DNA from 3 places in the Streptomyces sp. NPDC044921 genome. Region 1 is predicted to be linked to each of the others. Evidence: riboswitches for the same ligand, from Rfam matches in the RefSeq annotation. Region 1 holds a riboswitch; each other region holds the start of a gene.

Region 1 (10,260 bases):
ACAGGGCGTTATGACCGCTTCGGCCCGGAACGTCAGGCGTCCCCGTACGCCTCCCCGCCCGGTGTGAAGCGGGCCGTGCCGGACGTCACGTCGGCCAGCCAGGCGCGGAAAGGCTCGACGTCCGCGTCCGGGAGGGCGATGTCGAGGGTGACCTCCTCGCCGTAGCGCACGTCCCGTACCTCGCGTCCGGTCGCGCGCAGCTCGTTCTCCAGCTTCCCGGCCCGCTGGTGGTCGACGGTCACGGTGCCGAGGCGGAACCTGCGGCGGGTGCGCGTGCCGACGGCGTCCAGGGCCTCGCCGACCGCTCCGCCGTAGGCCCGGATGAGGCCGCCCGCGCCGAGCTTGACCCCGCCGAAGTAGCGGGTGACGACGGCGACGACGTACCGCATGTCGCGGCGCAGCAGCATCTGGAGCATGGGGACGCCCGCGGTGCCGCCGGGCTCGCCGTCGTCGCTCGCCTTCTGCACGGAGGCGTCGGCGCCGATGACGTACGCCCAGCAGTTGTGGTTGGCGTCCGCGTGCTCCCTGCGGACCGCGGCGATGAACTCCTGGGCCTCCTGCTCGGTGGCCGCCGGGGCGAGGGCGCACCGGAAGCGGGAGCGGTTGACCTCGGTCTCGTGCACTCCCGCGCGGGCGACCGTGCGGTATTCGTCCTGCATCGGGCCAGCCTATGCGCGGGCCCGGGGCTACTTCTTCGCGCCCCGGGGCACGGTCACGGACGTCAGCAGCGCCGCGCCGGGGCCGAGGTCCCGCCAGGTCGTGCCGCGCCAGGACAGGACAGCGATCGCCGCGGTGGGGAACTTGGTGCGGACCCGTTCCAGGGTGTCGTCGAGGCCGTCGCCCGCCAGGGCCAGGATCAGTTCCTCGAGGCCCGGGTTGTGGCCGACCAGCAGCAGCGTCTCCACCTCGGCGGGCACCTCGCGCACCACGGTCAGCAGGCCCGCGGGTCCGGCGGCGTACAGGCGCCGGTCGTGGCGGACCGGCGGGGGCGTGCCCCACTCGCCGGCGGCCAGCTCCCAGGTGCGGCGGGCGCGCACCGCGGTGGAGCACAGGGCGAGGTCGGGCAGGCAGTCGGCCTCGGCCAGGGCCCGTCCGGCGGCGGGGGCGTCGCGGCGGCCGCGGAGGGCCAGCGGGCGTTCGTGGTCGGCGACGTCCACGGGCCAGGCGGACTTGGCGTGCCGCAGCACGACCAGGCGGCGCAGCGGGCCGGTTCCGGCACGTTCGATCATGAGGAGGTTCCCAGGTCGCGGGTGAGGTCGAGGCCGAGGAGGCGGTCGGCGTGGGCGTAGGTCTCGAAGCGGGCGCCGTCCGGCAGTTCCGGGTCGCTCTCCACCCGGCGCAGTACGTCCAGTACCCCGGGCACGTCCAGGTCGTCCTCCCAGGCGGCGCGCAACCGCCGCCGCACGTCGTCGGGGACGGGCCGCGAGGGACGCCGGGCCCACCGGGCGACGGCGGTGCGCCAGCGCGCGAGGGTGGCGCGGGCCTCGTCCAGGGCGGCCTCGTCCAGCCGGACGGCGGCGCTGTGGTGCCGGGTGAGCAGGGCGAGGCGCAGGACGGCGGGGTCGGTGGGGTCGGGGGGCCCGGGTGGGGCGGGCCCGGCGTGTTCCGGACCGGCGGTGTCCGGCGGGCCCGGCCGCACCGGCGCGACGGAGATCCGCAGTCCGTCCGGTGCCGTCCCGCCCTCGGCCGCGACGTGCAGGACCTGGGCCTCGCCCAGGCCCGCGCCGATGTCGGGGCTCTCCTCGAAGGGACGGATGCCCAGGGCCGCGGCGCGGGCCCGCAGCTCGGCCCGGCGGTGGCCGCCGGTCAGCAGGGCCCACACGGGTGTGCCGCCGATCTCCAGGGCCCGGACGAGGAGGTCGGCGACGAGCAGCACCCGCAGGTGCGTCGTGTCGGAGCCGGGCGCGTGCGCCTCGACGCGCGTCAGGCCCCGGCGGGCCGGGGCGGCGTCGGCCGGCTCGCCGGTACGGGCGTCGATGATGCGCAGCACGAGGCGAGCGTAGGCGGGCGGGCCCGGACGCGCAGTCATGCGCGCCGTTTTCCGGTCACCGTGGCGCACCCGACCTGCCCCGGGACGGCCCACCCCGGGCCGGGGGCGGGCCGTCCCGGGTTGGGGCGGGCCGTCCCGTTCAGTCCAGCGTGCCCAGGAACCGCACGTGGGGGCGTCCGCCGGGGCCGTCCGCGCGGACGGCGGCCCGCACCCCGTACACCTCGGCGATGAGCTCCTCCGTGAGGACGTCACCCGGTGTCCCGCCCGCTACGACCCGGCCCGCGCGCAGGACGACCACCCGGTCGCAGTACATCGCCGCGAGGTTGAGGTCGTGCAGGGCGACGACGGTGGTGACCGGCAGCCGCGCGACCAGGGCGAGCAGGTCGAGCTGGTGGTGGATGTCGAGGTGGTTGGTGGGCTCGTCCAGGAGGAGTTCGCGGGGCTCCTGGGCGAGCGCACGGGCGATCTGCACGCGCTGGCGCTCACCGCCCGAGAGGGTGTGCCAGGGCCGGCCGGCCCGGTCGGCGAGGCCGGTGCGCTCCAGGGCGGCCCGCACGGCGCGCTCGTCGTCCGCCGAGGCGGGTGACCAGGCCCGCCGGTGCGGGATGCGGCCGAGCCGTACGACGTCCTCGACCGTCAGCTCGACCTGGGTGTCCGACTGCTGCTCGACGACGGCGAGCCGGCGGGCGACCGTGCGGCGGGGCAGGTCGCCCAGCGGCGTGCCGTCGAGGGTGACGACCCCCGCCGTCGGGGTGAGCAGCCCGGCCATCAGCCGCAGCAGCGTGGACTTGCCGGAGCCGTTGGGGCCGAGCACGCCGAGGGTGGAGCCGGGCTCCGGCGCGAGGACGACGCCGTCGAGGATCAGCCGCCCGTCGGTCCGGCGCCCGACCCGCTCGGCCCGCAGCCCACCGGCACCCCGGGCGCCCACTACGGCCCGCGGCCCAGCGGCACCCTGGACGTCCCCCACGGCCCGCGGCCCAGCGGCACCCCGGGCGACCCCCACGGCCCGCAGCCTGTCGGCGCCGCTGACACCGCCCTCGGCCCGCGGCTCACCGGCCTCGCGGACACCGCACCCGGCACGCGCCCCGTCGGCACCGCGGACACCCTCCGCAGTCTCCGCCCGACCGGAATCGCAGCCGCCCCCCGCGGCCTCCACCCCACCGGCACCCCCGCCGTCCGTCACGGTCTCCACCCCACTGCAACCGCAGCCGCAGCCGCAGCCGCAGCCCACGGTCTCCACCCCACCGGAACCGTGGTCGCGCCCCCCAGCCGTCACCCCACCGCAACCGCGGCCGGTCCGCCCGGAGCGCGGGCCCCCGCTGTCCGCCGGTGTTCCCGTCCCGCTCACCGTGCCCTCCGCGTCTTGTACAGCACGGCCACGAACGCCGGCACCCCGATCAGCGAGGTGACGACGCCCACCGGCACCTCCCGTGGATCCAGCACCGTCCGGGCGAGCGTGTCCACCCACACCAGGAAGACCGCACCGGCCAGCGCCGTGACCGGCAGCAGCCGGGCGTGCCCGGGCCCGGTCAGTGCCCGGGCCGCGTGCGGCAGGACGAGGCCCACGAAGCCGATCGCCCCGGCCGAGCTGACCAGCGCCGCCGTGAGCAGGGCCGTGACACACAGCAGTACCAGACGGGTGCGGGCCACGGACACCCCGAGCGCGGCGGCCGCGTCCTGCCCGAAGGCGAAGGCGTCGAGGGTGCGGGCGTACGCCAGGCACACCACCAGTGCGACCGCCAGCACGGCCAGGCACAGCCACACGTCCGTCCAGCCGACGCCGCCGAGCGAGCCGAGGAGCCAGAACAGCACGCCCCGGGTCGTCTCGGCGTCGGCGGAGGTCATCACCACGAAGGAGGTGAGCGCCGAGAACAGCTGCATGGCGGCGACGCCGGCCAGGACCACCCGGTCGGTGGTGCCGCCCAGGGTGTGGCTGAGCAGCAGCACCAGCGCGAAGGAGACCAGGGCCCCGAGGAAGGCGCCGGCGGAGACGGAGACCGCTCCGCCGCCCACGCCCAGCACGACCACGACGACCGCACCGGTGGAGGCGCCCGAGGAGACCCCGAGCACGAACGGATCGGCCAGCGGGTTGCGCAACAGCGACTGCATCACCGCTCCGCACACGGCGAGTCCGGCTCCGCACACGGCCGCGAGCAGGGTGCGCGGCAGCCGCAACTGCCAGACGATGCCGTCCCGGAGCGGTGTCAGGTCCGAGCTGCCCAGGCCGAGATGGGCGGCCACGACGGACCACACGTCGGTGACGCGGATGTCGGCGGGGCCGATGGTGATGGCCACGGCGAGGGAGGCGACGAGCGCGGCGGCCCCGGCGGCGCCCAGGGCGAGCCCGGCCCCGCGCCGGGGCCGGGCCCCGGCCTCCGGCAGGTCCGGGGCGGTCACTTCACCAGCCCGAACCGGCGCAGCCCCGCGGCGACCCGTTCCACTCCCTCGACCGTGCGGATGGTCGGGTTCATGGCCTGCCCGCTGAGCAGCACGTACCGCTTGTGCCGGACGGCGTCCATGTTCTTCGTGGCCGGGTTGGACTCCAGGAAGGCGATCTTCCTCGCGGCCGACTCGGCGGTCTGCGACTTGCGGGTCAGGTCGCCGATGACGAGGACGTCGGGGTCGCGTTCGGCGACCGTCTCCCAGTTGACCTGCGGCCACTCCTCGTGCGTGTCGTCGAAGACGTTCTTCGCGCCGAGGGAGCGGGTGATGATGCCGGGCGCCCCGCAACAGCCCGCCATGTAGGGCGACTCGGAGTTGGCGAACCAGTACAGGAGGGTGACGTCGGAGGCGTCGACGCCGGCGGTGGCCTTCTTCATGCGCTGGCGGAGGGAGGCCACGAGCGCGTCGCCGCGTTCCCTCACCCCGAAGACGGCCGCGAGGTCGCGCACCTCGCCGTAGACGGTGTCCATGCCGAGGGCCTTGTCGCGTGCGCCGTCGCCGCCGCCCGAGTTGTCCTTCCCGGCGCAGTCGGACGGCGAGACGTAGGTGGGGACGCCGAGCTTCCCGAACTGTTCGCGGGTGGCGACGCCGCCCGGTCCGAGGGTGGAGACGAAGGAGGCGGCCACGAAGTCCGGGTCCGCGTCCAGGACCCGCTCGAAGGAGGGGTTGTCGTCGGCGATGCGCGGCACCGTCGCGTTGGCCTTCTCCAGTCCCTTCATCACGGGGTCGGTCCAGGTCGCCGTGCCGGCGAGGCGGTCGGCGAGGCCGAGGGAGAGCAGGATCTCGGTGGTGCCCTGGTTGAGGGAGACGGCGTGCCGCGGCGGCGCGGCGACGCGCACCTCGTGGCCGCAGTTGCCGAGGCGGACGGCGGCGGCCTTCGCGGCGGCGGGCTCGGCGTCGCCGCAGCCGGTCAGGAGCAGGGAGCCGGCCGCGAGCAGCAGGACGGCGCGGGCGGGTGGGGCGAGGGGCACGGGAACCAGTCCTCAGTCGTCGAGGGCCCGATCGCGGAGCCCGGTCGTACGGTGCTCCCCCGCCGCGTACCGGCCGCGGGGGCCGCCAGCAGGTCTTCGGACTCGGGTTCACCCGGAACGGAGCGCCTTCCCGGACGTCCGTGCCGGAGTCCAGTGGCCGAGGCCCCGCCCGTCCCCCTCACCGCTGCGCGTCAGTTCCGGATTCCCACCGGATTCCCTGACCCACGTACATGGGTTCGACTGGCCTCGGCAAGCTATCACGGCGGCTCCCCGGGAATCACCGCGCGTCCCGCGCCGTTGCCGGGACAGCACTTCGACCACGACGTCCCGAGGAGGCCGCCGGTGTACGGCGACGAGGCAACGGTCCGCAGGATCCTCAGCGAGCTAGGCGACACCTGGGCCGTGGTGGGCCTGTCGTCGAACCGGCAGCGCGCGGCGTACGGCGTCGCCGCGGTGCTGCAGCGCTTCGGCAAGCGCGTGGTGCCGGTGCACCCGAAGGCGGAGACGGTGCACGGCGAGCAGGGGTACGCGAGCCTGGCGGACATCCCCTTCGACGTGGACGTCGTCGACGTCTTCGTCAACAGCGAGCTCGCCGGGGCCGTCGCGGACGAGGCGGTGGCGAAGGGCGCCAAGGGCGTCTGGTTCCAGCTGGGCGTCGTCGACGAGGCGGCGTACGCGCGGACCCGCGCGGCGGGCCTGGAGATGGTGATGGACCGCTGCCCGGCGATCGAGATCCCGCGGCTCGGGCGGTGACCGCCACGGCGCCCCGCCGCGGGGCGCGGAAACGGTGCGCCCGTCCGGCCGCCGTGCGGGTGCCCGTGCGCCGGCACCGCCTCCATAATGAGCGGCATGACCCGTCTCCCGCCGCCCGCGAACTCCGGTGCCCCGCAACGCTTCCCGGTCGTCGTCGTGGGCGCCGGCCCCGCCGGTCTGACCGTCGGCAACATCCTGCGGGCCGCCTCGGTGGACTGCCTGGTGCTGGAGACCGAGACCCGGGAGTTCATCGAACGGCGGCCGCGGGCGGGCGTCATCGAGGAGTGGGCCGTACGCGGCCTGGAGAAGCGCGGCCTCGCCCGTAACCTGCTGGACCGGGCGGAGCTGCACAGCGCGTGCGAGTTCCGCTTCGGCGGGGAGCGCTACCGGTTCTCCTACGGCGAGCTGACGGGCAGCCACCACTTCGTCTACCCGCAGCCGCTGCTGGTGACGGACCTGGTCCGCGAGTACGCCGACGTGCGCGGCGGGCGGATCCGCTTCGGCGTCCGGGACGTGCGGCTCCACGACCTCGGCTCCGACCGGCCCTCGGTGTCGTACGTCTGTCCCGAGACGGGCGAACGGCAGGTCGTGGAGACCGGGTTCGTCGCCGGGTGTGACGGCGCGCGCGGGGTGTCCCGGGCGTCGCTGCCGCCGGAGCGGGTGCGGATCGCCCGGCACGACTACGGCATCGGCTGGCTGGCGCTGCTCGCCGAGGCTCCGCCGTCCGCGGACTGCGTGCTGTTCGGCTGTCACGCCCGCGGGTTCGCCGGGCAGATGCCGCGCAGCCCGGAGGTGACCCGCTACTACCTGCAGTGCCCGCCGGGCGACGACCCGGAGAACTGGCCGCACGAGCGCGTCTGGGCGGAGCTCCGGGAGCGGCTCGGGGCGTACGGTGCGGCGCCGCTGACCGAAGGGCGGCTGATCGAGAAGCGCGTGCTGGACATGCACGACTACGTGACCGAGCCCATGGCGCACGGCCGTCTCTTCCTCGCCGGCGACGCGGCCCACCTGGTCGCCCCCATCGCGGCCAAGGGCATGAACCTGGCCCTGCACGACGCCTTCCTGCTGGGTGACGCCCTGGTGGACCACCTGACCCGGGGTGAGGACAGGGGTCTGGCCGGCTATGCCGAGGCGTGTCTGCGGCGCGTGTGGGACTACCAGGAGTTCTCGCAGTGGCTGTCCGAGGTGTACCACGGCACGGCGGCGGGCGATCCGTTCCGCGCGGGCACCACGCTGGCCCGGCTGCGCCGGCTGTTCACCTCGCCCGCCGCGGCGGCCGCCTTCGCCGAGCAGTACCTGGGGACGGCCGCGCGGTACTGACTCAGTCGTGCGGCGGCTGATCGCCGATCCGGTGGTCGGTCACGCTCAGTGCCTCGTCCACGAGCCGGCGCAGATGGCCGTCGCGGAGTGAGTAGACGACCCGGCGGCCTTCCTTCCGGGTGTTCACCAGGCCCGCGAGCCGCAGGCGCGCCAGGTGCTGGCTGACGGCCGGCCGGGCCGCCCCGCACGCCTCGGTGAGGGTCGTGACGTCGGCCTCTCCCCCGGTCAGCGCGTGCAGCAGGGCGAGCCGGGTGCGGTCCCCGAGCAGCGCGAGGAGTTCGGCGGCGAGGGCGAACTGCTCCTCGCCGGGGCTGCGCGGATGCGCATGGTGCGCAGGTGACAGGTGCATGCGTGCGCTCATACGCACATAATGGCGCCGTGGGCGCGCGCGCGTCCACCCGCCCGCACCGGAAGGGAACCCCCGTGAGCGACCGGCACGAGCACTCCCACCCCCACGGCCGCGACGACGGCCCGCGCCACGACCGCGAGCACGGCCACGGCCGGCCGCACGACCGCGAGCACGGCCACGGCCGGCCGCACGGCCCGCGCCGCCGCTTGGGGCACCTCCTCACGCCGCACTCCCACGCGGCGGCCGACAAGGTGGACTCGGCCCTGGAGTCCTCGGCACGCGGGATGCGGGCCCTGTGGGTCTCGCTCGCGGTGCTCGGCGCGACGGCGCTGACGCAGGCGTGCGTGGTGGCCGCCTCCGGTTCGGTGGCCCTGCTCGGGGACACGGTGCACAACACCGCCGACGCGCTGACCGCCGTGCCGCTCGGCATCGCCTTCGTGCTGGGGCGGCGGGCGGCCACCCGCCGCTTCACCTACGGCTACGGCCGGGCCGAGGACCTGGCGGGCCTGGTGATCGTGCTGACGATCGCCGCGTCGGCGGTCTTCGCGGGCTGGACGGCCGTCGGCCGCCTGCTCGAACCGCGTCCCGTGGAGCACGTCCCGGCGGTCGCCGTGGCCGCGCTGGTGGGGTTCGCGGGCAATGAGTGGGTGGCCCGCTACCGCATCCGCGTGGGCCGCGCGATCGGTTCCGCCGCGCTGGTCGCCGACGGACTGCACGCCCGCACGGACGGTTTCACCTCCCTGGCCGTACTGCTGGGGGCCGGCGGCTCGGCCCTGGGCCTGCACCTGGCGGACCCGGTCGTCGGCCTGGCGATCACGGCGGCCATCGCGCTGGTCCTGCGGGACGCGGCACGGGAGGTGTTCCGGCGGGTGCTGGACGCCGTCGACCCGGCCCTGGTCGACCGGGCCGAGCGGGCGCTGGCCCAGGTCCCCGGCGTGCGCGGGGTGGGCGAGCTGCGGCTGCGCTGGATCGGCCACCGGCTGCGCGCCGAGGTGGCGGTGGTGGTCGACGGCGGCGTGACGGTGCGCGAGGCCCACCGGATCGCCGTCGACGCCGAGCACGCGCTGCTGCACGCGGTGCCCCGTCTCACCGCGGCCCTGGTGCACGCGGACCCGGAACCGGCCCCCGGCGAGACGGACCCCCATCTGCCGCTGGCGCACCACACGGCGGCGTAGGTCAGGACACCCCGAGCCCTTCGAGGACCACCGCGCCCGGCAGTTCCGCGAACGCCTTGCCCGGCACCAGGAGCTTGCCGCGCCGCCGGCCGCTGCCGACGAGCACGTACGGCAGGTCGACGACGGCGGCGTCCACCAGCACGGGCCAGCCCTCCGGCAGGCCGAGCGGGGTGATGCCGCCGTACTCCATGCCGGTCTCGCCGGTCGCCGTGTCCATCGGGGCGAACGAGGCCTTGCGCGCGCCGAGTCGGCGGCGCACGGCGTTGTTCACGTCGACGCGGGTGGTGGACGGCACGACGCAGGCGGCGAGAGTCGTCTCACCACCGCGCCTGCCGGTCACCACCACACAGTTCGCGGACTGCTCCAGCAGCTCCCGGCCGTAGTGCTCCACGAAGGTGGCCGTGTCGGCCCACTCCGGCTCGGTGTCCACGTAGAGGATCCGCTCTGCCGGGACGGCGCCGCGCCAGTGGCGTACGGCGTCGGCGACCGGGCCGGTCAGTTCGTCGAGGCAGTCGGGGGCCGGGCGGGCGTCGTCGAAGTGTCCGAGGGGTGCGCGCATGGCCGCACGCTAACAACTCCCGGCCGCCCTCGGGGCGGGCGTCTCAGGGCACGGGCGGCACGGAGACGGCCATGACCATCTCCATCGGCACGTCCCCGGTGTTGCCGTACGTGTGCGGGACGTTGGCCTCGAAGTGGACCGTCGCGCCCGCGGGGACGCGGTGCTCGACGCCGTCGACCGTGAGCGTCAGTTCGCCGGCCGTGACGTGGAGCAGTTCGGTCGTGCCGGCGGGGTGAGGGTCCGAGGGGCTGCTCTCGCCGGGCATGAGCCGCCAGTCCCACAGCTCCAGCGGTCCGGGCGCCTCGGTGCCCGCGAGCAGCCGGTTGTAGCTGCCCGCGTCGGTGTGCCACAGCCGTACGGCCTGCTCGGCGGGGACGATGCGGACGTTCGGCCCCTGCTCGTGTTCCAGCAGGGTGGTGATGCTGACGCCGAGCGCGTCACCGATCTTGACGACGGTGCCGAGGCTGGGGTTGGTGCGGGCCTGCTCGATCTGGATGAGCATGCCGCGGCTGACGCCCGCGCGGGCGGCGAGCACGTCCAGGGTGAAGCCGCGCACCGCGCGCCAGTGCTTGACGCTGCGCGCCAGGGACTGGGTCAGCAGGTCGAGGTCCGACACGTTCCGTCCAATATTTTGTATGACACAGCGCAATGCAGTGCACTATGGTCTGGTTGACCTGATCGTTCACTGAACTGTACTGCGA
Region 2 (10,260 bases), on a different contig from region 1:
CACACGCGACAGGGGGCGGCGGCGCGGGCCGGGCGAGCAGCAGCCGCAGCGGCGCGGCCAGCCGGCTGCCCACGGCGCGCAGGAGCCGGAAGGCGGCACGCTCGCCGTGCCCCAGCCACAGTCCGCAGAACAGGGCGGCCAGCAGGTGGGCGGCGAGCATGCCGAGAGAGGAGTCACCGCCGAGGGTGTGCCCCATGTCGCCCATGTGTCCCGGATGCCCCAAGTGCTCCGCGCCGGGGTGCGTGTGCACGGGCATGGACGCGGACAGGGAGGCGGGCGCGGACTCCATGGGGCTCATGCCGTGCGCCGGCGGCGGCCCGCCCGCGGCCTGCGGCGCGAGCGAGAAGGCCGAGTGCAGTGCCGCCTGGACCACCACGGCCACGGCGACGACGAACCGGAGTCCGCGCTCGCGGCCGGCCAGGCACCAGCCCGCGGCGCCGGTCCCGCCCCAGCCGGCCAGCAGGACCGGCACGGGCACGTGATCGCCGGACATCATGACGTGCCCCAGGGCGGCGAGCACGACACAGACGGCCGCGAACACCGCGGCCCGTATCGCGCGCACACCCCACCCAGCCGTCATGGCGCCTCATCCTCGCATTCCGGCTCCGCGTGAACACCCACCAGTACGGACGCCGCCGGGGCCGGACACTCAATCGACCAACTGTGAACCACGTCACAGGGGTTCGTCCAGGGATCCGGGGGGCAGTGACGGACCAGGGCACGAGGCGGGAGGCGCGGATGTTCGTGGTGTTGTGGTCCGGGTGGGGCATCCTCGTCCTGCCGCTGGCCGGCGCCGGCGTCGCGGTGGGGATCGCGCTGGGCCGGCTGCTCGGCGGGTCGCCGCTCGCCCAGGACATCGGGCTCGTCGTCGGCTGCCTGGTGGCGGCGGCGCTCATCCGGGTCGTCGGCGTGAGACTCAACGAGTTCCGGGAGGACCACAGGTTCTTCAACGTGCCCATGCAGCACTGGGCGTGGGGCGGCGTGCTGTTCGCGGTGGCGGGTGTCGCCATCATGGTGTTCCGCTGACGGGGGCGGCGCCCGTGCCCCGGCCGGTCCGCTTAGGGTGCTCGGCATGACGACGAATCCGGCGGAGCAGGCACGGCAGGCGGACCAGGTGGAGCAGAGGGACCAGGATGAGCGGGCGCGGCCGACCGGCCGGGCGGCACAGGCCTATCTCTGCGAGTTGTTCTCCCTGGCGGGCCGGGTCGCGGTGGTGACCGGCGGCAGTTCCGGCATCGGCCGGGCCATCGCCGGCGCCCTCGCGCGCGCCGGGGCGAGCGTCGTGGTGGTGGCCCGTACGGAGGCCGCCCTGAAGGCGACGGCCGGGGAACTGGCGGCCGAGGGCTGCCGCGCGGCCTGGGTCAGCGCGGACCTGGGCACGCGGGAGGGGGTGCGGACGGCCGCCGAGCGAGCGGTCGAGGCGTTCGGCGAGCCCGACATCCTGGTCAACTGCGCCGGGATCAACCTCCGTCCGCACCTGGACGAGCTCACCGAGGACGTGTGGGACGCCACGATGGCCGTCAACCTGGAGGCCCCCTTCCTGCTGGGACAGCGCTTCGGCCCCGGCATGGCGAAGCGCGGGTACGGGCGGATCCTGAACATCAGCTCGCAGCAGGCGCACCGGGCGTTCGTGCAGAGCGGTGCCTACGGCGCGTCCAAGGGCGGACTGGAGGCGCTGACCCGCTCCCAGGCCGAGGCGTGGTCGCCGCGCGGCGTCACCTGCAACGTCCTGGTGCCCGGCTTCGTCATGACCCCGCTCAACGCACGGCTGTCGTCGGAACCGGAGACGGTGGCCGCTCTCGCCGCGCGCACGTTCGTCGGGCGCAACGGCCTGGCCGAGGACTTCGCGGGCGCGGCGGTCTTCCTGGCGGGCCCGGCGTCGGCCTACATCACCGGGCAGTCCCTCTTCGTGGACGGCGGCCTGTCCGTCCACTGAGACCCCCGGCGGCGCCCAGGCGACCCCATTCCCCGCCGGTCGTCACGCCGTCCACGGTCCTTGACTGGCTGCGCCCCCACCCGTCCGGCGGCGGCTGTCGCTCCGACGGGCGCCCGTCGGTGCCCGGTGTCAGGCTGGGCGGAGGATCTGCGAAAGGGAAGCATCGCCATGATCACCACGGAGTACGCCCCCGGTTCCCCCTGCTGGCTCGACCTCGGCGCTCCGGACGTCCGGGCCGCCGCGGCCTTCTACGGTGCCGTGCTCGGGTGGGAGTACGAGTCCATGGGCGGGAGCGAGGACTTCGAAGGCGGCATGTTCCGCAAGGACGGCAAGGTCGTCGCCGGTCTCGGCAGGCTCACCGAGGAGGGCGCCCGCTCGGCCTGGATGCTCTACTACCGGGTCACCGACGCGGACGCGGCGGCCCAGGCCGTGCGACAGGCGGGCGGCACGGTCCGGGTGGCGCCGACGGACCTCGCGGAGTGGGGCAGGATGGCGCAGTTCAGCGACCCGCTGGGCGGGCAGTTCGCCGTCTGGCAGCCGGGCACGAGCGCGGGCCTGGAGCTGGTGGACCAGCCGGGCTCGCTGTCCTGGACGGAGCTGTACACGAGCGACGCCGCCGCCGCGAAGGAGTTCTACGGCGGCCTCTTCGGCTGGCGGTTCAGTGACATGCCGATGCCGGGCGGGACAGGCACGTACACCCTGATCACCCCGGCGGGGCTCCCCGAGGAGCGCATGCACGGCGGCCTCGTGGAGGTCGGCGGGGACGTCCTCGCGCTCGCGGGTGGCCGGCCGTACTGGCACCCGGTGTTCGCCGTGGAGGACTGCGACGCGGCGGTGGCCGGGGTCGAGGAGAACGGCGGCAGCGTCCAGATGGGCCCCGAGGACGTGGAGGGCGTGGGCCGTCTCGCCGTCTGCCTCGACCGGGCGAACGCGGACTTCGTGCTGCTCACTCCGTCCGGGATGTGAGCGCCGCCTCCCGCAGGCCCTGGCCCCGGGCGTGCGGGGACCGCTCGGAGCACTCCCGCACTACTTGCATATGATGCGCAAATGCGCGACTACATCATCAGGGAAGCCACGCCGGACGACGTCGACGGGGCCCGGGTGGTGATGCTGGACGCGGTGTACCGGGACTTCGGGACGGGCTACGTGCCGCACTGGCACGCCGACATCATCGATCCGGTGTCGTTCTATCTCACCCCTGCCCGGCACACGCTCCTGGTCGCGGTGGACGGCGGGGACGGCACGGTGGCGGCCACGGCCGCGCTGGACGCGCGCGGCCCGGCGCATCCGCCCAACCCGCGCTGGCTGGCCGAGCGGTTCCCGTCCGGTCAGACCGCGCAGCTGCGCCGGGTGTACGTGCGGCCCGAGCACCGAAGGCGGGGACTGGCCCGGCGGCTGGTGGCGGGTCTGCTGGACTTCGCGCGCGCCGACGGCGGCTACCGGTCGGTGTACCTGCACACCTATCCGGACTCCCCGGGCGCGATGGGCCTGTGGCGGACGCTGGGCAAGGTGCTGTGCGACGAGCGGGAGGACGTGCCCGGCGGGGGCAGCGGGGCCGTGCACTTCGAGATCCCCTTCGCATGACGGTCCGCCGCCCGACAGCCCTCCGCACGACGGTCCACCGCCCGACAGCCCTCCGTATGCCGTTCGTGGCCACGGCCTTCGCCGGTGCGAGGCGGCTGCGCGTCCTCGCGCGCGGCGGCGGCCCCACGCTGCTGTGGCGGGCCGTGCTCACCGCCGCCCTCGTGGGCGGGATCGGCCTGCTGCCGTGGCTGTCGCGCACCGACCCGGCGCTCACGGTCCTCAAGGCCCGGTCGGCGGAGCGCGACCCGACCCCCGCCACGCTGAGCGCCGTCCGGGACGAACTGGGCCTGGACGACGGCCCCGTGCGGCTGCTCGGCCGCTGGCTGGGCGGGCTGCTGCACGGGGACGCGGGCACCTCGTGGGTGTCCGGCTCCGAGGTGCTGCCCGGGGTCGTGCAAGGTCTCGGCGTGTCGCTGCTGCTGATGTCGGGGGCGCTCGCCGTCGCCGCCCTCACGGCCGCGGCGGTGTGTGCCCGCACGCTCCGGCTCGGTGCGCGGCGGCGGCTCGGCGCGCTCCGGCCCGGCGGTACGGCGGCGGCCGTACTGGCCGCGCTGCCCGAGTTCCTGGTCGCCTCGGTGCTGGCCTCGGTGATCGGGGTGCAGCTGGGCTGGCTGCCCGCCCTGGGCTGGTACGGGCCGCAGTGGATGGTGCTGCCCTCGCTGGCCCTCGGCCTGCCCGCCGGGGCGGTCCTCGGACGGATGCTGGACGACCTGCTGCCCGGCGCGTTCGCCGAGCCGTGGGCGCTGGCGGCCGCCGCACGCGGCGTCCCGCCGGTGTCGGTGGCGCGGCAGGCGGTGCGCCGCTGCGTGCCGGCCCTGCTGCCGAACCTGAGCCTGTTCGTGGTCGGTCTGACCGGCGGCTCGGTCGCCGTCGAGCAGATCTTCGACATCCCGGGCCTCGGCCGGCTCACCCTGCACGCCGCCCTGGCCCAGGACCTGCCCGTGCTGCAGACCGGCACCCTCACCCTGGTCCTGCTGGCGGCCGCCGCCACGTTCCTCGCCCGGCTCGCGGCCCGGCTGCTGACCGGCCCCGCCCTGCGGGACGGCGCCCTGCACTCCCTGCACCGGCCCGCCCCGCCCGCGCCCCGCTCCCTCCCCCTGCTCCACGGTGCGGTGCTGACCGGTGTGATCGCGCTGGGCCTGCCGCGCGACCCGCTCGCCCTGGACCCCTTCGCCCGGCTCCGGGCGCCGTCCCCCGCCCACCCCTTCGGCACGGACGCGCTGGGCCGGGACGTGCTCGCCCGGGTCGCCCACGGGGCGCTGACCACCCTCGCCGTCGCCCTCGCCGTGAGCGCCGCCGCCCTGGCCGCCGGGCTGCTGCTCGGGCTGCTGCCGCGGCTGTCCGGGCCGATGGCCGACACGGTCAGCGCCGTGCCGCCCGTGCTGGCCGGTCTGCTCACCGCCGGGGTGGCGGGCGGTGGTCCGTGGACCCCCGCCGTCGCCGTCGGCGTCGTCGCCTGGGCACCACTGGCCGCCCACACCTCCGCGCTGCTGCGTCAGGAGCGCGCCACCACCCACCTGGCCGCCACGCGTGCGCTGGGCGCCGGCCGCTGGTACCTGCTGCGGCGCGAACTGCTGCCGGCGGTGCTGGGGCCGGTCACCCGGCACGCCCTGCTGCGACTGCCCGGCATCGCGCTGGGCCTGGCCGCGCTCGGGTTCCTCGGACTGGGCGCCCAGCCGCCGTCGCCCGAGTGGGGCCTGCTGCTCTCCGAGAACCAGGCCTACGCCGAACGCGCCCCCTGGGCCGTCCTCTTCCCCGCGGCCGCGCTCGCCCTGCTGGGGGCGCTGGCCGTCACGGCCGCCGGGGGCGTACGCCTGCCCGGGAGGCGCGGGCGCCCCGGCGGGCCGCCCGGTCCGCCTCCGCGGCGCACCGCACCCCGGGTGCCACAGCGGCACGCGAGCCGCCCCGACCGCCTCCTGGCCCCCGTGTCCGCCTCACCGACCTCACCGACAGAAGAACGATGACCGACCTCATCTCCCGTGTCCTGGCCCGCCGGGCCGCCCGTGTGCCCCGTGGCGCCATGACCGACGGCGAGCCGCCCCGGGCGCCGCGCGAGAGCACCCGGCGGCTCTGGAAGGACCTGTCCGGGCTGCTGCGGCTGCTGATCCTGACCCAGCTCGCCTTCAACCTGGGCTTCTACGCCGTGCTGCCGTTCCTCGCCGAGCACCTCGGCACCGCGATCGGCATGGCGGGCTGGCTGGTCGGGTTCGTGCTCGGGCTGCGCACCTTCAGCCAGCAGGGCCTGTTCGTGGTCGGGGGGTGGCTCGTGGACCGGTGGGGCGTGCGGCCGGTCGTGCTGGCCGGCTGCGCGCTGCGGATCGCCGGGTTCGCCTGGCTCGGGTACGCGGAGGCGACCTGGGCCGTCATCGGGGCGGTGCTGGTGATCGGCTTCGCCGCCGCCCTGTTCTCCCCCGCCGTGGAGTCCGAGGTGGCCCGCCAGGCGGTCGTCTGGGAGGCGGACGGGCACGGACCGCGCACCCGTGTGCTGGCGCTGTTCAGCGTGGCGGGACAGGTGGGCGCCTTCGCCGGGCCGCTGCTCGGCGCGCTGCTGCTCGCCGTCGGCTTCCGTACGGCCTGCCTCGCCGGCGCGGCGGTCTTCGTGCTGGTCCTCGCCGGGCACCTGCGGCTGATGCCGCAGCACATCCCCGGCCGGGTCCGCGTCCGGCAGCGCGGCGGAGCCCGCGTCCTGCGCAACCGCCGTTTCCTGGCGCTGTGCTGTGCGTACGGCACGTACCTGCTGGGCTACAACCAGCTGTATCTGGCCCTGCCGGACGAGGTGCAGCGCGCGGCGGGTTCGCAGGCGCCGCTGTCCTGGCTGTTCGCCCTGTCGTCGGTCCTCGTCGTGTGCGCGCAGCTCCCGGTGACCCGCTGGGCGGGCGACCGGCTCGACCTGCGCCGCTCCATGGCCGCCGGACTGCTGCTGATCGCGGCCGGTTTCGCGGTGGTGGCCGCCGCGCGCCCGGCCGGGTGGACGGGCACCGCCGGGCTGCTGCCGGCCGCGGGCTTCGTCGTGCTGCTCACCGTGGGGCAGATGCTCGTGGTACCCGCCGCCCGCGCCTGGGTGCCCGACCTCGCCGAAGACGGCCGGATCGGCCTGTACATGGGGGCGCTGTCCTCCGTCTCCGGCCTGATCGTGCTGGCCGGCAGCGCGGCCACCGGCTCCCTGCTCGACCTGGGGCTGCCGGCCGCCGTGCCGTGGCTGGTCCTGGCGGCCGTACCGGCCCTGGCGGTGGCGCTGCTGCCGCACCGGGACGCCGAGGGGGAACGGGAGGCCGGGGAGGAACGGGAGGCCGGGGAGAAGGGAACGGCTCCGGCGGGCTGATCCGGCCTCCGGCGGGCACGCCCGCGGACGCGCCACCCGGAGTGCGGCCCCGCGTGCGCCCCGGGTCTGCGACCTGTTTCCGGGGCCGTACCGCCCGGGCTCACCGCCGCGGCGCATAATGATCATCCGGCGCCAGTATCCTGGGTCGGCTGTGGCACCCCCCACCAATCCCCGCCCGGACGCGGGGAGTTCGGGCTGCGGCGACGAGCTTCCCACTGCATGAGACGAGGACGAGTGCTGCTAGCGGGCCGCTACCGGCTGGATGTTGAGATCGGGCGCGGTGGAATGGGAGAGGTCTGGCGGGCGTACGACGAGACGCTCGCCAGAGCGGTGGCCGTCAAGCTGCTGCTGCCCCAGGACACCGACGCCACGGCGGCCTCCCGGTTCCGCCTGGAGGCCCAGACCGCCGGGCGTCTCAACCACCCGAACCTGGTCGGCGTGCTCGACTTCGGTGAGTACGACAACCGGCTGTACCTGGTGATGGAACTCGTCGACGGCGACAGCCTCGCCGGGGTGCTGGCCGCGTCGGGCGCACTCCCGGCGGGCCGGGTGGCCGACCTCGCCGCCCAGGCCGCCGCGGGACTCGCCGCCGCGCACGCGCAGGGCATCGTCCACCGCGACATCAAGCCCGCCAACCTGCTGCTGGACGCCCACGGGACGCTGAAGATCGGGGACTTCGGCATCGCCCGCTTCCTCGACGACCCCGGGGCCGCGCTCACCGCCACCGGGCAGATCGTCGGCACCGGCCTCTACCTCGCGCCCGAGCGCGCGCTGGGCAAGCCCGCCGGCCCCGCGTCCGACATGTACTCCCTGGGGTGCGTGCTCTACCAGTTGCTCAGCGGCCGCCCGCCGTTCCAGGCCGACACCGCCGTCGCGCTCCTGCACCAGCATCTGGACGCCGCCCCGGTGCCGCCCCGCGAACTCGGCGTGGCCGGTCTCCCGCCGGCGTTCGAGAACTACCTGCTGGGGCTGCTCGCCAAGCAGCCCGAGGACCGGCCGTCGGCCCAGCAGGCCGCCGAGTGGTTCGCCGCCGGTGCCTGGCAGGGGCGGCCCGAGCCGCTGCCGGAGGCCACGCAGCCGGCGCCCTCCCCGGTGCCGTCCCCGGGGACGGCGGGCTTCGCGCCGGCCGGGGCCGGCGCCCCGGTCACCTACGCGCTGCCCACGGGGGCGCGCACCGCCCCGGGCGGGCGGGCCCGCCGCGCGGCGCCGCGGGGCGGCTCCGGCAACCGGTCGCGGCTGGGCGTCACGGCCGCCGCCGCGGCCCTCTTCCTCGCCGCGATGTACCTCGGCATGGTGTGGTTCTCACCCGACGACACCACGACGAAGAGCACCGAACCCGACGCCTCGCCGTCGGCGAGCAGCCCGGCCTCGCCCTCGGAGCCGGGGGCGTCCGCCGACCCGCCGGCCTCCACCGCGCAGACCGGCGAGACGTCGACGGTCGGCACCGTGGCCGATGTCGTCCCGTCCTCGGCGGCACCCACCACCCCGGCCCCGGCCGGACCGCCGCCCGGTCCGTCGAGCCCGGCGCCGGAGACGGGCGGGGACGGCACGGAGCAGGTGGAGCAGCCGCAGCAGCGGCCTCCGCAGGTCCCGGTGGACGACGGAGGCGACGAGGACGACGAGGGCGAGGACTGAGCGATTCTGCGCCGGTGTGCGAGCGGGCGCCCCCTCGCGCGCCCCCTGGGGCGGCTTGTCATCGCCCTTACCCCGGCCTTATTGTCACCACGCCTTGGTGAACGGGAAATCCGGTGTGATGCCGGTGCGGCCCTCGCCACTGTGAATCGGGAAGTCCGGCTCCGGCCCTCGCGGGCAGCCACTGGGTCCTCGTGACCCGGGAAGGCGGAGTTCGGGCGGTGGTACCCGTCAGCCAGGAGACCGGCCAAGGCGCGTCAACCATCCACGAGGTGCTGGAGAGGGTCTGCTGAGCCATGCACATAGCCGAGGGTTTCCTGCCTCCGGCGCACGCGGCCGCCTGGGGCGTCGCGTCGGCGCCGTTCGTCGTCCACGGAGTCCGGTCACTCACCCGTGAGGTGCGCGAGCACCCCGAGAGCACCTTGCTGCTCGGTGCCTCCGGTGCCTTCACGTTCGTCCTGTCGGCCCTGAAGCTGCCGTCCGTCACGGGCAGTTGCTCCCACCCCACGGGCACGGGCCTGGGGGCCATCCTGTTCCGGCCGCCCGTCATGGCGGTGCTGGGCACCATCACCCTGCTCTTCCAGGCGCTGCTGCTGGCGCACGGCGGGCTCACCACGCTCGGCGCGAACGTCTTCTCCATGGCGGTCGTCGGGCCCTGGGCCGGTTACGCCGTCTACCGGCTGCTGCGGCGGTACGACGTGCCGCTCATGGTGACGGTGTTCTGCGGGGCGTTCGTCGCCGACCTGTCCACCTACTGCGTCACCAGCGTGCAGCTGGCGCTCGCCTTCCCGGACCCGGGCAGCGGATTCCTGGGCGCGCTCGGCAAGTTCGGCTCCATCTTCGCCGTCACGCAGATCCCGCTCGCCGTCAGCGAGGGGCTGCTGACGGTGCTGGTGATGCGGCTGCTGGTGCAGTCCAGCAAGGGCGAGCTGACCCGGCTGGGCGTGCTGCTGGGCACGAAGGGCTCCCGGACCGGCGCGGAGGCGGTGGCTCGGTGAGCAGGAACACGAGGATCAACCTGCTGTTGCTGCTCGCCGTGGCCGCCCTCGCCGTGCTGCCGCTGGCCCTCGGCCTCGGCGACCACAAGGAGGAGCCGTTCGCGGGCGCCGACGGCGAGGCGGAGTCCGCGATCACCGAGATCGAGCCGGACTACGAGCCGTGGTTCTCGCCGCTGTACGAACCGCCGTCCGGGGAGATCGAGTCGGCCCTGTTCTCCCTCCAGGCGGCGCTCGGCGCCGGTGTCCTCGCCTACTACTTCGGCCTGCGCCGAGGGCGGCGGCAGGGCGAGCGGCGCGCGCTGGAGCGGGAGGCCGGGAGCGCGCCCGCCGACACGGCCGGCAGGTCCCCCGCCGCGGCCGGGAAGCCCGCCGACGGGCAGGACTGAGCCCGGGTGCTGCCGATCGACGCGGCGGCGCACAGCAGCCGCTGGCGCCGCCGCCACCCCGTGGACAAGGCCGTGCTCGGGCTCGGCCTCACCGTGCTCGCGATCTCGTTGCCGCCCTGGCCGGGCGCGGCCCTGGTGCTGGTCACGGCCCTGGTGCTGCTGCTGGGACCGGCGGGCGTGCCGGCCCGGCGGCTGTGGCGGGCCTACCGGGTGCCGCTGGGCTTCTGCGCGACCGGCGCGCTCACGCTGCTCGTCCAGGTCGGCGGGCCGGAGGGTTTCGTCTCCTTCGCCGGTGACGGGCCCGTCCGGGCCGGGGAGTTGCTGCTGCGCACCTCGGCGGCCTCCCTGGGCGTGCTGCTGTTCGCCTTCACCACGCCCATGTCCGACCTGTTGCCGCGCCTG
Region 3 (10,260 bases), on a different contig from region 1:
GATGCGGGTCGCCGGGCGCGAGCGCAGGTAGTACGTCGTCTTCAGCCCGGACTTCCAGGCGTAGGCGTACATCGAGGAGAGCTTGCCGATGGTCGGCGTCTCCAGGAAGAGGTTCAGGGACTGGGACTGGTCCAGGAACGGGGTCCTGGCCGCCGCCATGTCGATCAGGCCGCGCTGGGGGATCTCCCAGGCCGTGCGGTAGAGCGCGCGGACGTCCTCGGGGATCCAGGCGAAGCCCTGCACCGAGCCGTTGGCCTCGCGCAGCGCCTCCCGGGTGCGGGCGTCCCACACGCCGAGCCGCTTGAGCTCGTCCACCAGGTAGGAGTTGACCTGGAGGAACTCGCCGGACAGCGTCTCGCGCTTGAACAGGTTGGACACCTGCGGCTCGATGCACTCGTAGACGCCCGCGATGGAGGCGATGGTGGCGGTGGGCGCGATGGCGAGGAGCAGGGAGTTGCGCAGGCCGGTCGTGGCGATCCGCTCGCGCAGGGCCGCCCAGCGCTCGGGCCAGGTCAGGTCCACGTCGTAGTGGTCGGGGTGCAGCACGCCCCGGGCCGTACGGGTCTTCTCCCAGGCGGGCAGGGGGCCGTTGCGCTCGGCCAGGTCGGCGGAGGCCTCGTAGGCGGCGAGCATGACGCGTTCGGCGATGCGGGTGGACAGGGCCTTCGCCTCGGGCGAGTCGAAGGGCAGACGCAGCTGGAAGAAGACGTCCTGCAGGCCCATCGCGCCGAGGCCGACCGGTCGCCAGCGGGCGTTGGAGCGGCCCGCCTGCTCGGTCGGGTAGAAGTTGATGTCGACGACCCGGTCGAGGAACGTCACGGCCGTGCGGACGGTGTCGTCCAGCCGTTCCCAGTCGATGTCCCCGTCGCCGACGAAGGCGCCGAGGTTGACGGACCCCAGGTTGCAGACCGCCGTCTCGCCGTCGCTGGTGACCTCCAGGATCTCCGTGCAGAGGTTGGAGGAGTGCACCACGTGGCCCGGCTCGGCGGTCTGGTTGGCGGTGCGGTTGGCGGCGTCCTTGAAGGTCATCCAGCCGTTGCCGGTCTGCGCGAGGGTGCGCATCATCCGGCCGTACAGCTCGCGCGCGGGCAGCGTCTTGCGCGCCAGGCCCTTCGCCTCGGCGGCCCGGTAGGCGGTGTCGAACTCCTCGCCCCACAGGTCGACCAGCTCGGGCACGTCCGCGGGGGAGAACAGCGACCACTGCGCGTCGGCGTTCACCCGCCGCATGAACTCGTCCGGGACCCAGTGCGCGAGGTTCAGGTTGTGCGTGCGCCGGGCGTCCTCACCGGTGTTGTCGCGCAGCTCCAGGAACTCCTCGATGTCCGCGTGCCAGGTCTCCAGGTAGACGGCGGCGGCGCCCTTGCGGCGGCCGCCCTGGTTCACGGCGGCGACCGAGGCGTCGAGGGTCTTCAGGAACGGGACGATGCCGTTGGAGTGCCCGTTCGTGCCGCGGATCAGCGAACCCCGGGCCCGGACGCGGGAGTAGGCGATGCCGATGCCGCCGGCGTGCTTCGACAGGCGGGCGACCTGGTGGTAGCGGTCGTAGAGGGAGTCCAGCTCGTCCTTGGGGGAGTCGAGGAGGTAGCAGGACGACATCTGGGGGTGCCGGGTGCCGGAGTTGAACAGCGTGGGGGAGGAGGGGAGGTAGTCGAGGCGGCTCATCAGCCGGTAGAGCGCCGCGACTTCGTCCACGGCCCGTGCGGTGTCGTCCTCGGCGAGGCCGCTCGCCACGCGCAGCATGAAGTGCTGGGGCGTCTCGATCACCTTGCGGGTGATCGGGTGCCGGAGCAGGTAGCGGCTGTGCAGGGTGCGCAGGCCGAAGTAGCCGAAGCGGTCGTCGGCGGCGGTGTCGATCAGCGCGTCGAGCCGGGCCGCGTGCAGCCGGACGAACGCGGCGGTGCGGTCGGCGATCAGACCCTCGCGGTGGCCCACGGCGACCGACTGCGTGAAGGAGGTGACGCCCTGGGAGGCGGCCTCGGCACGGATGCCGATGGTCAGCAGCCGGGCGGCCAGCCGGGAGTAGGCGGGGTCCTCGGAGATGAGACCGGCGGCCGCCTCCGTCGCCAGCTCGCGCAACTCCGTCTCGTCCGCCCGCGCGGACCGGCCGCGCAGGGCGGCGGCGGCGACCCGGCCCGGATCGGCGTCGGGGAGGTCGGCGGTCAGCTCGGTCAGGGTCCGCAACAGGGCGGCACCGGGAGCGTCGTGCGCTTCTTCCGCGTCTTCTCCGGCGGCTGAGACCGGATCGGCTGGCGCGATGGTCACGTGGGGCTCTCCCTCGCTCGGCACGGGGCCTCGTCGAGGGCAGGGGGCAGCACACGAGCGCACACGGCGTCGCGTCCACCGGCCCATTCCACGAGGCCCGGACGTCAGGCACACCGGCCGGATGGCCGGGCGCACTGTCGGCAGGTCCTCGGACTGACGCCCATACCGTGTGAAAGGGCATGGGTACACCGTTGCGGGACAGTTCCGGATTCGCACCGGATTCCCCTGCGGCGACAGCGAGCATGAGCATACATCTTGTGCCGGGTTCGGATGCCACCCCCAGATGTTGTGTCGCGCTGGTTTCAGAGGGTCAGCCGGCAGGTGTGCAGAGTGATCTTCGCCGGCCGCGGGACGACGGCGGGCCGCCGTGAGGTGTTCTCACGGCGGCCCGCCGGGGGTCGTCCGGTGTGTGTCGCGCGGTGCTCCGCGCCGGGAGGTCAGTGCGACGAACCGGCCGTGGCAGGCGGGAGCTCCACCTGTACCCCGGGGTCGCCCGCGTCCGCCGTGTAGTCCTCCGGCTTGGTCTCGTCGACGCCGTCGGGGGCCTTCAGCGCCCTGAGCACGAAGGTCAGGACCACCGTCACCACCACGTTCAGGACGAACGCCGTGAGGCCGATGTAGCCGATCTCGCCGATGCCGGGGATCTCCTTGGAGGAGCCGCCGAAGTGCTTCTGCGTCGGCGAGGCGACCCCGTACGCGGCGACCGTGCCGTAGACCATGCCGACCGCCCAGCCCGCGAGCAGCGCCCAGCGGTGGAACCAGCGGGTGAACAGGCCGCCGACCAGGGCCGGGAAGGTCTGCAGGATCCAGATGCCGCCGAGCAGCTGGAAGTTGATGGCGACCGTCTTGTCCATCGTCAGCACGAAGGCCAGCGCGCCCACCTTCACCAGCAGGGACACCAGCTTGGAGACCTTCGTCTCCTGCGCGGGCGTGGCGTCCGGCTTGATGAAGTCCTTGTAGATGTTGCGCGTGAACAGGTTCGCGGCCGCGATGGACATGATGGCCGCGGGCACGAGCGCGCCGATGCCGATGGCGGCGAAGGCCACACCGGCGAACCAGTCCGGGAACATCGTCTCGAACAGCTGCGGGATCGCCAGCTGCCCGTTCTGCACCTTGATCCCGGCCGCGATCGCCATGAAGCCGAGCAGCGCCAGCAGGCCCAGCATCAGCGAGTACAGCGGCAGGATCGTGGTGTTGCGGCGGATCACCTCACGGCTCTTGGAGGACAGGGTCGCCGTGATGGAGTGCGGGTACATGAACAGCGCCAGCGCCGAGCCCAACGCCAGCGTGGCGTAGGTCCACTGACCCGCCTCCGGCGGCGTCAGCGCACCGCGCGGCGCGCCCGTGGCCGGGTTGGTCTCGCTGAACGCCTCACCCGCCTTGGCGAAGATGTCGTCGAAGCCGCCGAGCTTGATCGGGATGTAGATGATCGCCACCGCGATGACGATGTAGATCAGCGTGTCCTTCACGAACGCGATCAGCGCGGGCGCCCGCAGACCCGACGAGTACGTGTAGGCAGCCAGCACGCCGAAGGCGATCAGCAGCGGCAGGTCCTTGATGAACCAGTTGGTGTTCTCGCCGCCGCCGATACCCATCACGTCCAGCACGGCCTGGATGCCGACCAGCTGGAGCGCGATGTAGGGCATCGTCGCCAGGATGCCGGTCAGCGCCACGGCCAGGGACAGCCCCTTGGAGCCGAAGCGGCCGCGCACGAAGTCGGAGGTCGTCACGTAGCCGTGCTTGTGCGAGACCGACCACAGGCGCGGCAGGAACGTGAAGATCAGCGGGTAGACCAGGATCGTGTAGGGCACCGCGAAGAAGCCGGCCGCTCCCGCCGCGTAGATCGCCGCCGGCACCGCCACGAAGGTGTACGCCGTGTACAGGTCGCCGCCGAGCAGGAACCAGGTGATCCACGTGCCGAACGAGCGGCCGCCCAGGCCCCATTCGTCCAGGCTGTGCTCGTTCTCGGCCTTGCGCCAGCGCGCGGCGAGGAAGCCCATGACCGTGACGGCCAGGAAGAAGAAGATGAAGACGGCGAGTGCGACGCCGTTGACGCCGTCCTTCACTCCGACGCACCGCCCTTCCGGCGGGCGCGCTGGTCACGCTGCCACAGCTTGAAGGCGATCATCGTCAGCGCCGTGGAGATCAGCACCCACGCCATCTGGTACCAGTAGAAGAACGGGATCCCGATGAAGGCCGGGTCGGTCTTCGCGTACGAGCCGACCCACAGCATGGCAACGAAGGGCGCTATGAGACAGACGGCGATGACGACGCGCGTCGGCGTCACCACCGGCCCTCTGCTGACTTCCGGGGCTTGCGACATCAGGCGGCTCCGTCCCCTCAAGTGATCACCTGTGCAATGCGCAGGCAATCTAGGTCAGGGTGCGGCGACAGCGGAACCCCTCGTCCGCAATGCGGTACCCAAAAGAAACGGCGGATCCGCCTGCGGTCGGCTACTCCTGGGGACGCTTGAGACGGGCCACGAACTTGTACCGGTCGCCCCGGTAGACCGACCGCACCCACTCCACCGGCCGGCCGTCCCGGTCCAGCGAGTGCCGGGAGAGCATCAGCATCGGCAGCCCGACGTCCGTGCCGAGCAGGCCGGCCTCGCGCGGGGTGGCCAGGGACGTCTCGATGGTCTCCTCGGCCTCGGCGAGATGGACGTCGTAGACCTCGGCGAGCGCGGTGTAGAGGGACGTGTACTTCGCCAGGGAGCGGCGCAGGGCGGGGAAGCGCTTGGCGCTGAGGTGGGTGGTCTCGATGGCCATGGGCTCGCCGTTGGCCATGCGCAGGCGCTCGATGCGCAGCACGCGTCCGCCCGGCGTGATGTCGAGCAGCCCGGCGAGCCGGTCGTCGGCCGTGATGTAGCCGATGTCCAGCAGCTGCGAGGTCGGCTCCAGGCCCTGGGCGCGCATGTCCTCGGTGTACGAGGTCAGTTGCAGGGCCTGCGAGACCTTCGGCTTGGCGACGAAGGTGCCCTTGCCCTGGATGCGTTCCAGCCGGCCCTCGACGACCAGTTCCTGGAGTGCCTGGCGCACGGTCGTGCGGGAGGTGTCGAACTCCGCCGCGAGGGTGCGCTCGGGCGGGACGGGCGTGCCGGGCGCCTGGGTCTCCGTCATGTCGAGCAGGTGCTTCTTCAGGCGGTAGTACTTGGGCACGCGTGCGGTACGGACGGGCACCCCGTTCTCGTTCTCCGCACTGCTGACGTCGGTGCTCATGCTCCGCCTTCCCGGCTCGGTCCGCCGACACGATCTCACTTGTATACCGTCGGCGTCTTGTTTGGTCTAGTCCACCACTGCGAGTGGTCTACCTGAAGTATGGCCTGTGCAAGCGGGTTTTCGCTGGCTTCTTACTTAAAGGTTCCTGCATATGTAGGTCGCATAACGGCTGGTCAGAGCCTTCTCGCGACCCTTGACAGGCTGATTGGCCTGGGCCAAGCTCCCGGTACTGGTCTACACCAATGGTCCAGGCCCGGCCCGCCGTTCACCGCGGGGAGCCAGGGGGGTTGTGGGATCCCTTGAGGAGGGTGGCGTGAAGCGCAAGCTGACAGCCGCGATCGGTATCGCGGGCATGATGGTCTCCATCGCGGCGTGCGGCGGCGAGGGCGACGGGGGCTCGGACAAGGGCGGCGCGGACGCCAAGGAGCTGACCGTCTGGCTCACCGTCGACGCCCAGAACAACTGGCCGGAGCTGGTGAAGGCCGCCGACGACGCGGTGAAGAAGAAGCACCCGGGTCTGAAGATCAGCCATGAGTACTACGGCTGGCCCGACAAGAACGCCAAGCTCGACGCCGTCCTGGCCACCGACAAGGCCCCCGACGTGGTCGAGATGGGCAACACCGAGATGCTCGGCTACATGGTCAAGGGCGCCTTCGCCCCCCTCGACCAGGGCACGTTCGACAACTCCGACGCCTGGCTGGACGGCCTCAAGGCCTCGGTGACCTACGAGGGCAAGACCTACGGCGTCCCCTACTACGCCGGCGGCCGCGTCGCCAACTGGCGCAAGGACATCGCCGCCTCGGTCGGCGTGAAGACGCCCCCGAAGACGTACCAGGAACTGACCGACGCCCTGGACAAGATCCAGAAGAAGCAGGGCGACAAGTTCAACGCCTGGTACCAGCCCACCCGCGACTGGTACGCGGCCATGTCCTTCGTCTACGACGCGGGCGGCGCCATCGCCACCGAGTCGGGCGGCCAGTGGAAGGCCACGCTCTCCTCGCCGGAGTCCCTCAAGGGCCTCAAGGAGTTCAAGAACGTCGTCGACAAGTACATGCACGGCGACAAGACCAAGGACGAGTCCGACCGCTACATCGTCTACGGCCAGGGCAAGTCCGCCATGATCTTCGCGGCCGCCTGGGAGGGCGCCACCGCCGAGGACCCGAAGAACGACAAGAGCGGCAAGCTCAAGGGCAACCTCGAGAACTTCGTGATGCCCGGCCCGTCCGGCAAGAACATGCCGGTCTTCCTGGGCGGTTCCGACCTCGCCGTGCCGGTGAAGTCCGACGCGCAGGACCTGGCCGCCGAGTGGATCAACGCGTTCACCGGCTCCTCCGGGCAGAAGGGCCTGATGGCCAAGGGCAACCTGCCCAACAACAAGACGGACCTCGCCACGCTCAAGAACGACCCCAAGACGGCGGTCCCGGCCACCGCGGCCGAGTCCAACTGGTTCGTCCCCATGGCACCCGGCTGGGGCCAGGTCGAGAAGGCGCAGATCCTGCAGACCATGCTGCAGAACATCGGCACCGGCAAGAAGTCCGTCGAGGCCGCCGCCAAGGAGGCGGACGCCGCGATCGACAAGGTCATCAACACCAAGTGACCTACGGGCGGGGCTCCCCACGCGGAGCCCCGCCGTCGTCAGGACCAGAGGGACCGCCAAGGAGCGCGCGATGAGTGCCGCAGACACCACCACCCCCGCCAAGGTGCCGCCACCGCGGCCGGTACCTGTGCCGCCCCCCGCCGGCCGGCGGCCCCGCGCGCAGCGCACCTCGGGAGGTGCCGCCGTCCCGTGGCTGCTGCTCGCCCCCTGCCTGCTGGTCCTGGCCCTGGTCATGGCCTATCCGCTGGCCCGCCTGGTCACCCTGTCCTTCCAGAAGTTCGGCCAGTCCCAGCTGTGGGGCTTCCAGCCCGCCGAGAGCGTCGGCTTCGACAACTTCGCCAAGGTGCTCGGTGACGGCGAGTTCTGGGCCGTCGTACTGCGCACGGTGATCTTCGCGGGCGGGGCCGTCGTGCTCACCATGGTGATCGGCATGGCGCTCGCCCTGCTGCTGCAGCGCGTCTCGGGCTGGCTGAAGGTCCTCATCAACATCGTGCTGGTGGCCAGCTGGGGCATGCCCGTGATCGTGGCCACCACGGTCTTCAAGTGGCTCTTCGACTCCGACTACGGCGTCTTCAACGCCCTGCTGAGCAAGCTGCCCGGCATCGACATGATCGGCCACAACTGGTTCGCCAGCGGCCCCCAGGGCCTGGCCGTGATCATGCTCCTGGTCGTCTGGGGAGCCGTGCCGTTCGTGGTCATCACGCTCAGCGCCGGTCTCACCCAGGTCCCGAAGGAACTGGAGGAGGCCGCCCGCCTGGACGGCGCCGGCTCCTGGGGCGTCTTCCGCTACGTCACCCTGCCCGTCCTCAAGCCGATCATCGTGATGCTCACGACCCTGTCGGTCATCTGGGACATGGGTGTCTTCCCGCAGGTGTTCGTCATGCGCAACGGCCACCCCGAGCCGGAGTTCCAGGTCCTCAACACCTACTCCTACGACCGCGCCTTCGTGGTCAACGACTACGCCCAGGGCTCGGCCATCGCCCTGATCACCGTCCTGCTGCTGCTCGGCGTCGTCGCCGTCTACATGCGGCAGATGCTGAAGATCGGAGAGGTCGAATGAGCACGCTCGCCGGAACCCGCCGCCGCAGGAGGAACCCGCGGCTCGGCTGGAACCTCCTCGGCCTCCTGGTCTTCCTCATCGCGGGCTTCCCGCTCTACTGGATGCTCAACACGGCGTTCAAGCCCGCCAAGGACGCCATCGACCCCGACCCGAGCCTGCTGCCGACCGGCCTGACCCTCGACAACTTCGGCCGGGCGCTGGACATCTCCGACTTCTGGGGCCCGGTCGGGCGCAGCCTGGTGGTGTCGCTCGCGGTCGTCGTCATCGGCATGGTCGTCGGGCTGCTCGCCGCGCTCGCCATCTCCCGGTTCGCCTTCCGCGGCCGCAAGATCGTGATCGTGGGCATCCTCGCCGTCCAGATGGTGCCGCTGGTCGCCATGATCATCCCGGTGTTCCTGCTCCTGAACGACCTCGGCCAGTACGACCGGCTCACCGGCCTGATCATCACCTACCTGACCTTCGTCCTGCCCTTCACGGTCTGGACCCTGCGGGGCTTCATCGTCAACATCCCCAAGGAGCTGGAGGAAGCCGCCATGGTCGACGGCTGCTCCCGCACCAGCGCCTTCCTGCGGGTCGTCTTCCCCCTGCTGGCCCCCGGCATGGTCGCCACCTCGGTCTACGCCTTCATCCAGGCCTGGAACGAGTACCTCTACGCCCTGATGCTCCTCAGCCAGAAGAACCAGACCGCGACCGTCTGGCTCGGCAACTTCACCACCAAGCACGGCACCGAATACGCGCCGATGATGGCCGGAGCCACGATGATGGCCGTGCCGATCGTCGCCCTCTTCCTCCTCGTCCAGCGCAAGATGGCCGCGGGCCTGACCGCGGGCGCCGTGAAGGGATGACCTCACCCGATGACGACACTCGCCAGCGGCACCGACACGCTCACCCGCGACGCCCTGACCGTCCTGCAGCCCGGCTTCACCGGCACCACCGCGCCCGACTGGCTGCTGCGCCGGCTCGGTGAGGGCCTGGCCTCCGTCGGGCTCTTCGGCCGCAACATCGCCTCACCGGACCAGCTCGCCGCCCTCACCGCCCAGCTGCGGGCCGAGCGCGACGACGTCCTCGTCGCCATCGACGAGGAGGGCGGTGACGTCACCCGCCTGGAGGTGCGCAGCGGCTCCTCCTTCCCGGGCAACCACGCCCTCGGCGCCGTCGACGACGTGGAGCTGACCCACCAGGTCGCCCGCGAACTGGGCCGCCGCCTCGCCGCCTGCGGCGTCAACCTCAACTGGGCCCCCTCCGCCGACGTCAACTCCGACCCGCGCAACCCGGTCATCGGCGTGCGCTCCTTCGGCGCCGACACCGCTCTGGCCGCCCGGCACACCGCCGCCTACGTCACCGGCCTGCAGTCCGCCGGGGTCGCCGCCTGCACCAAGCACTTCCCGGGCCACGGCGACACGGCCGTCGACTCCCACCACGCCCTGCCGCGCATCGACGTCTCCGCCGAGGTGCTGGCCGAGCGCGAACTGGCGCCCTTCCGGGCCGCCATCGCCGCCGGCACCCGGGCCGTCATGAGCGCCCACATCCTCGTCCCGGCCCTCGACCCCGACCACCCGGCCACCCTCTCCCGCCGCATCCTGACCGGCCTGCTGCGCGGCGAACTCGGCTACGACGGCCTGATCGTCACCGACGGCATGGAGATGCGCGCCATCGCCGGCACCTACGGCATCGAACGCGGCAGCGTCCTCGCCGTCGCCGCCGGAGCCGACGCGATCTGCGTGGGCGGCGGCCTGGCCGACGACGCGACGGTGCTCCGCCTGCGGGACGCCCTGGTCGGGGCCGTCCGCACCGGCGAACTCGCCGAGGAACGCCTCGCCGACGCGGCCGACCGCGTCCGGTCCCTGGCCCGCTGGACGGGTACGGCCGGGCGCCCGGCGGAGGACTCCCACGGCGGCGAGGTCGGCCTGCGCGCCGCCCGCCGCGCCCTGACGGTGACCCCCGCCCCCGGTCTCGGCAGCCCGGAGGCCTTCGAGCCCCTGACCGAACCGCCCTACGTCGCCGCCCTCACGCCCGTCGCCAACATCGCCGTCGGCGACGAGACCCCCTGGGGCGTCGCCGCCGAACTCATCCACCTCCTGCCCGGCACCGTGACCGGCAGCTTCTCCGCCGGGGAGGGCCCG

The links. Region 1 has a riboswitch for cobalamin ahead of AC07DA_RS23365 (ABC transporter substrate-binding protein). Riboswitches for the same ligand answer to the same signal wherever they lie in the genome.
Region 2: linked by a shared signal. The riboswitch ahead of AC07DA_RS34080 (energy-coupling factor ABC transporter permease) and the one ahead of AC07DA_RS23365 (ABC transporter substrate-binding protein) in region 1 are both predicted to bind cobalamin.
Region 3: linked by a shared signal. The riboswitch ahead of AC07DA_RS05130 (ribonucleoside-diphosphate reductase subunit alpha) and the one ahead of AC07DA_RS23365 (ABC transporter substrate-binding protein) in region 1 are both predicted to bind cobalamin.

Annotation. Positions count from the first base shown of each region.
Region 1 covers NZ_JBWKIF010000015.1:71,090-81,349, reverse strand. The annotation lists gene AC07DA_RS23390 (YigZ family protein) at 33-659, opposite strand; gene AC07DA_RS23385 (SixA phosphatase family protein) at 687-1,229, opposite strand; gene AC07DA_RS23380 (hypothetical protein) at 1,226-2,029, opposite strand; gene AC07DA_RS23375 (ABC transporter ATP-binding protein) at 2,130-2,918, opposite strand; gene AC07DA_RS23370 (FecCD family ABC transporter permease) at 3,335-4,387, opposite strand; gene AC07DA_RS23365 (ABC transporter substrate-binding protein) at 4,384-5,403, opposite strand; cobalamin riboswitch at 5,488-5,648, opposite strand; gene AC07DA_RS23360 (CoA-binding protein) at 5,746-6,156, shown strand; gene AC07DA_RS23355 (4-hydroxybenzoate 3-monooxygenase) at 6,253-7,476, shown strand; gene AC07DA_RS23350 (ArsR/SmtB family transcription factor) at 7,478-7,837, opposite strand; gene AC07DA_RS23345 (cation diffusion facilitator family transporter) at 7,900-9,000, shown strand; gene AC07DA_RS23340 (YbaK/EbsC family protein) at 9,002-9,559, opposite strand; gene AC07DA_RS23335 (XRE family transcriptional regulator) at 9,603-10,175, opposite strand.
Region 2 covers NZ_JBWKIF010000032.1:48,142-58,401, forward strand. The annotation lists gene AC07DA_RS34040 (hypothetical protein) at 1-580, opposite strand, end outside; gene AC07DA_RS34045 (hypothetical protein) at 706-1,026, shown strand; gene AC07DA_RS34050 (SDR family NAD(P)-dependent oxidoreductase) at 1,073-1,936, shown strand; gene AC07DA_RS34055 (VOC family protein) at 2,105-2,902, shown strand; gene AC07DA_RS34060 (GNAT family N-acetyltransferase) at 2,984-3,520, shown strand; gene AC07DA_RS34065 (ABC transporter permease subunit) at 3,577-5,484, shown strand; gene AC07DA_RS34070 (MDR family MFS transporter) at 5,481-6,842, shown strand; gene AC07DA_RS34075 (serine/threonine-protein kinase) at 7,062-8,477, shown strand; cobalamin riboswitch at 8,556-8,740, shown strand; gene AC07DA_RS34080 (energy-coupling factor ABC transporter permease) at 8,771-9,472, shown strand; gene AC07DA_RS34085 (energy-coupling factor ABC transporter substrate-binding protein) at 9,469-9,858, shown strand; gene cbiQ (cobalt ECF transporter T component CbiQ) at 9,865-10,260, shown strand, end outside.
Region 3 covers NZ_JBWKIF010000003.1:2,413-12,672, forward strand. The annotation lists gene AC07DA_RS05130 (ribonucleoside-diphosphate reductase subunit alpha) at 1-2,262, opposite strand, end outside; cobalamin riboswitch at 2,385-2,512, opposite strand; gene mctP (monocarboxylate uptake permease MctP) at 2,700-4,328, opposite strand; gene AC07DA_RS05140 (DUF3311 domain-containing protein) at 4,325-4,585, opposite strand; gene AC07DA_RS05145 (GntR family transcriptional regulator) at 4,716-5,480, opposite strand; gene AC07DA_RS05150 (extracellular solute-binding protein) at 5,794-7,077, shown strand; gene AC07DA_RS05155 (carbohydrate ABC transporter permease) at 7,148-8,137, shown strand; gene AC07DA_RS05160 (carbohydrate ABC transporter permease) at 8,134-8,982, shown strand; gene AC07DA_RS05165 (glycoside hydrolase family 3 protein) at 8,992-10,260, shown strand, end outside.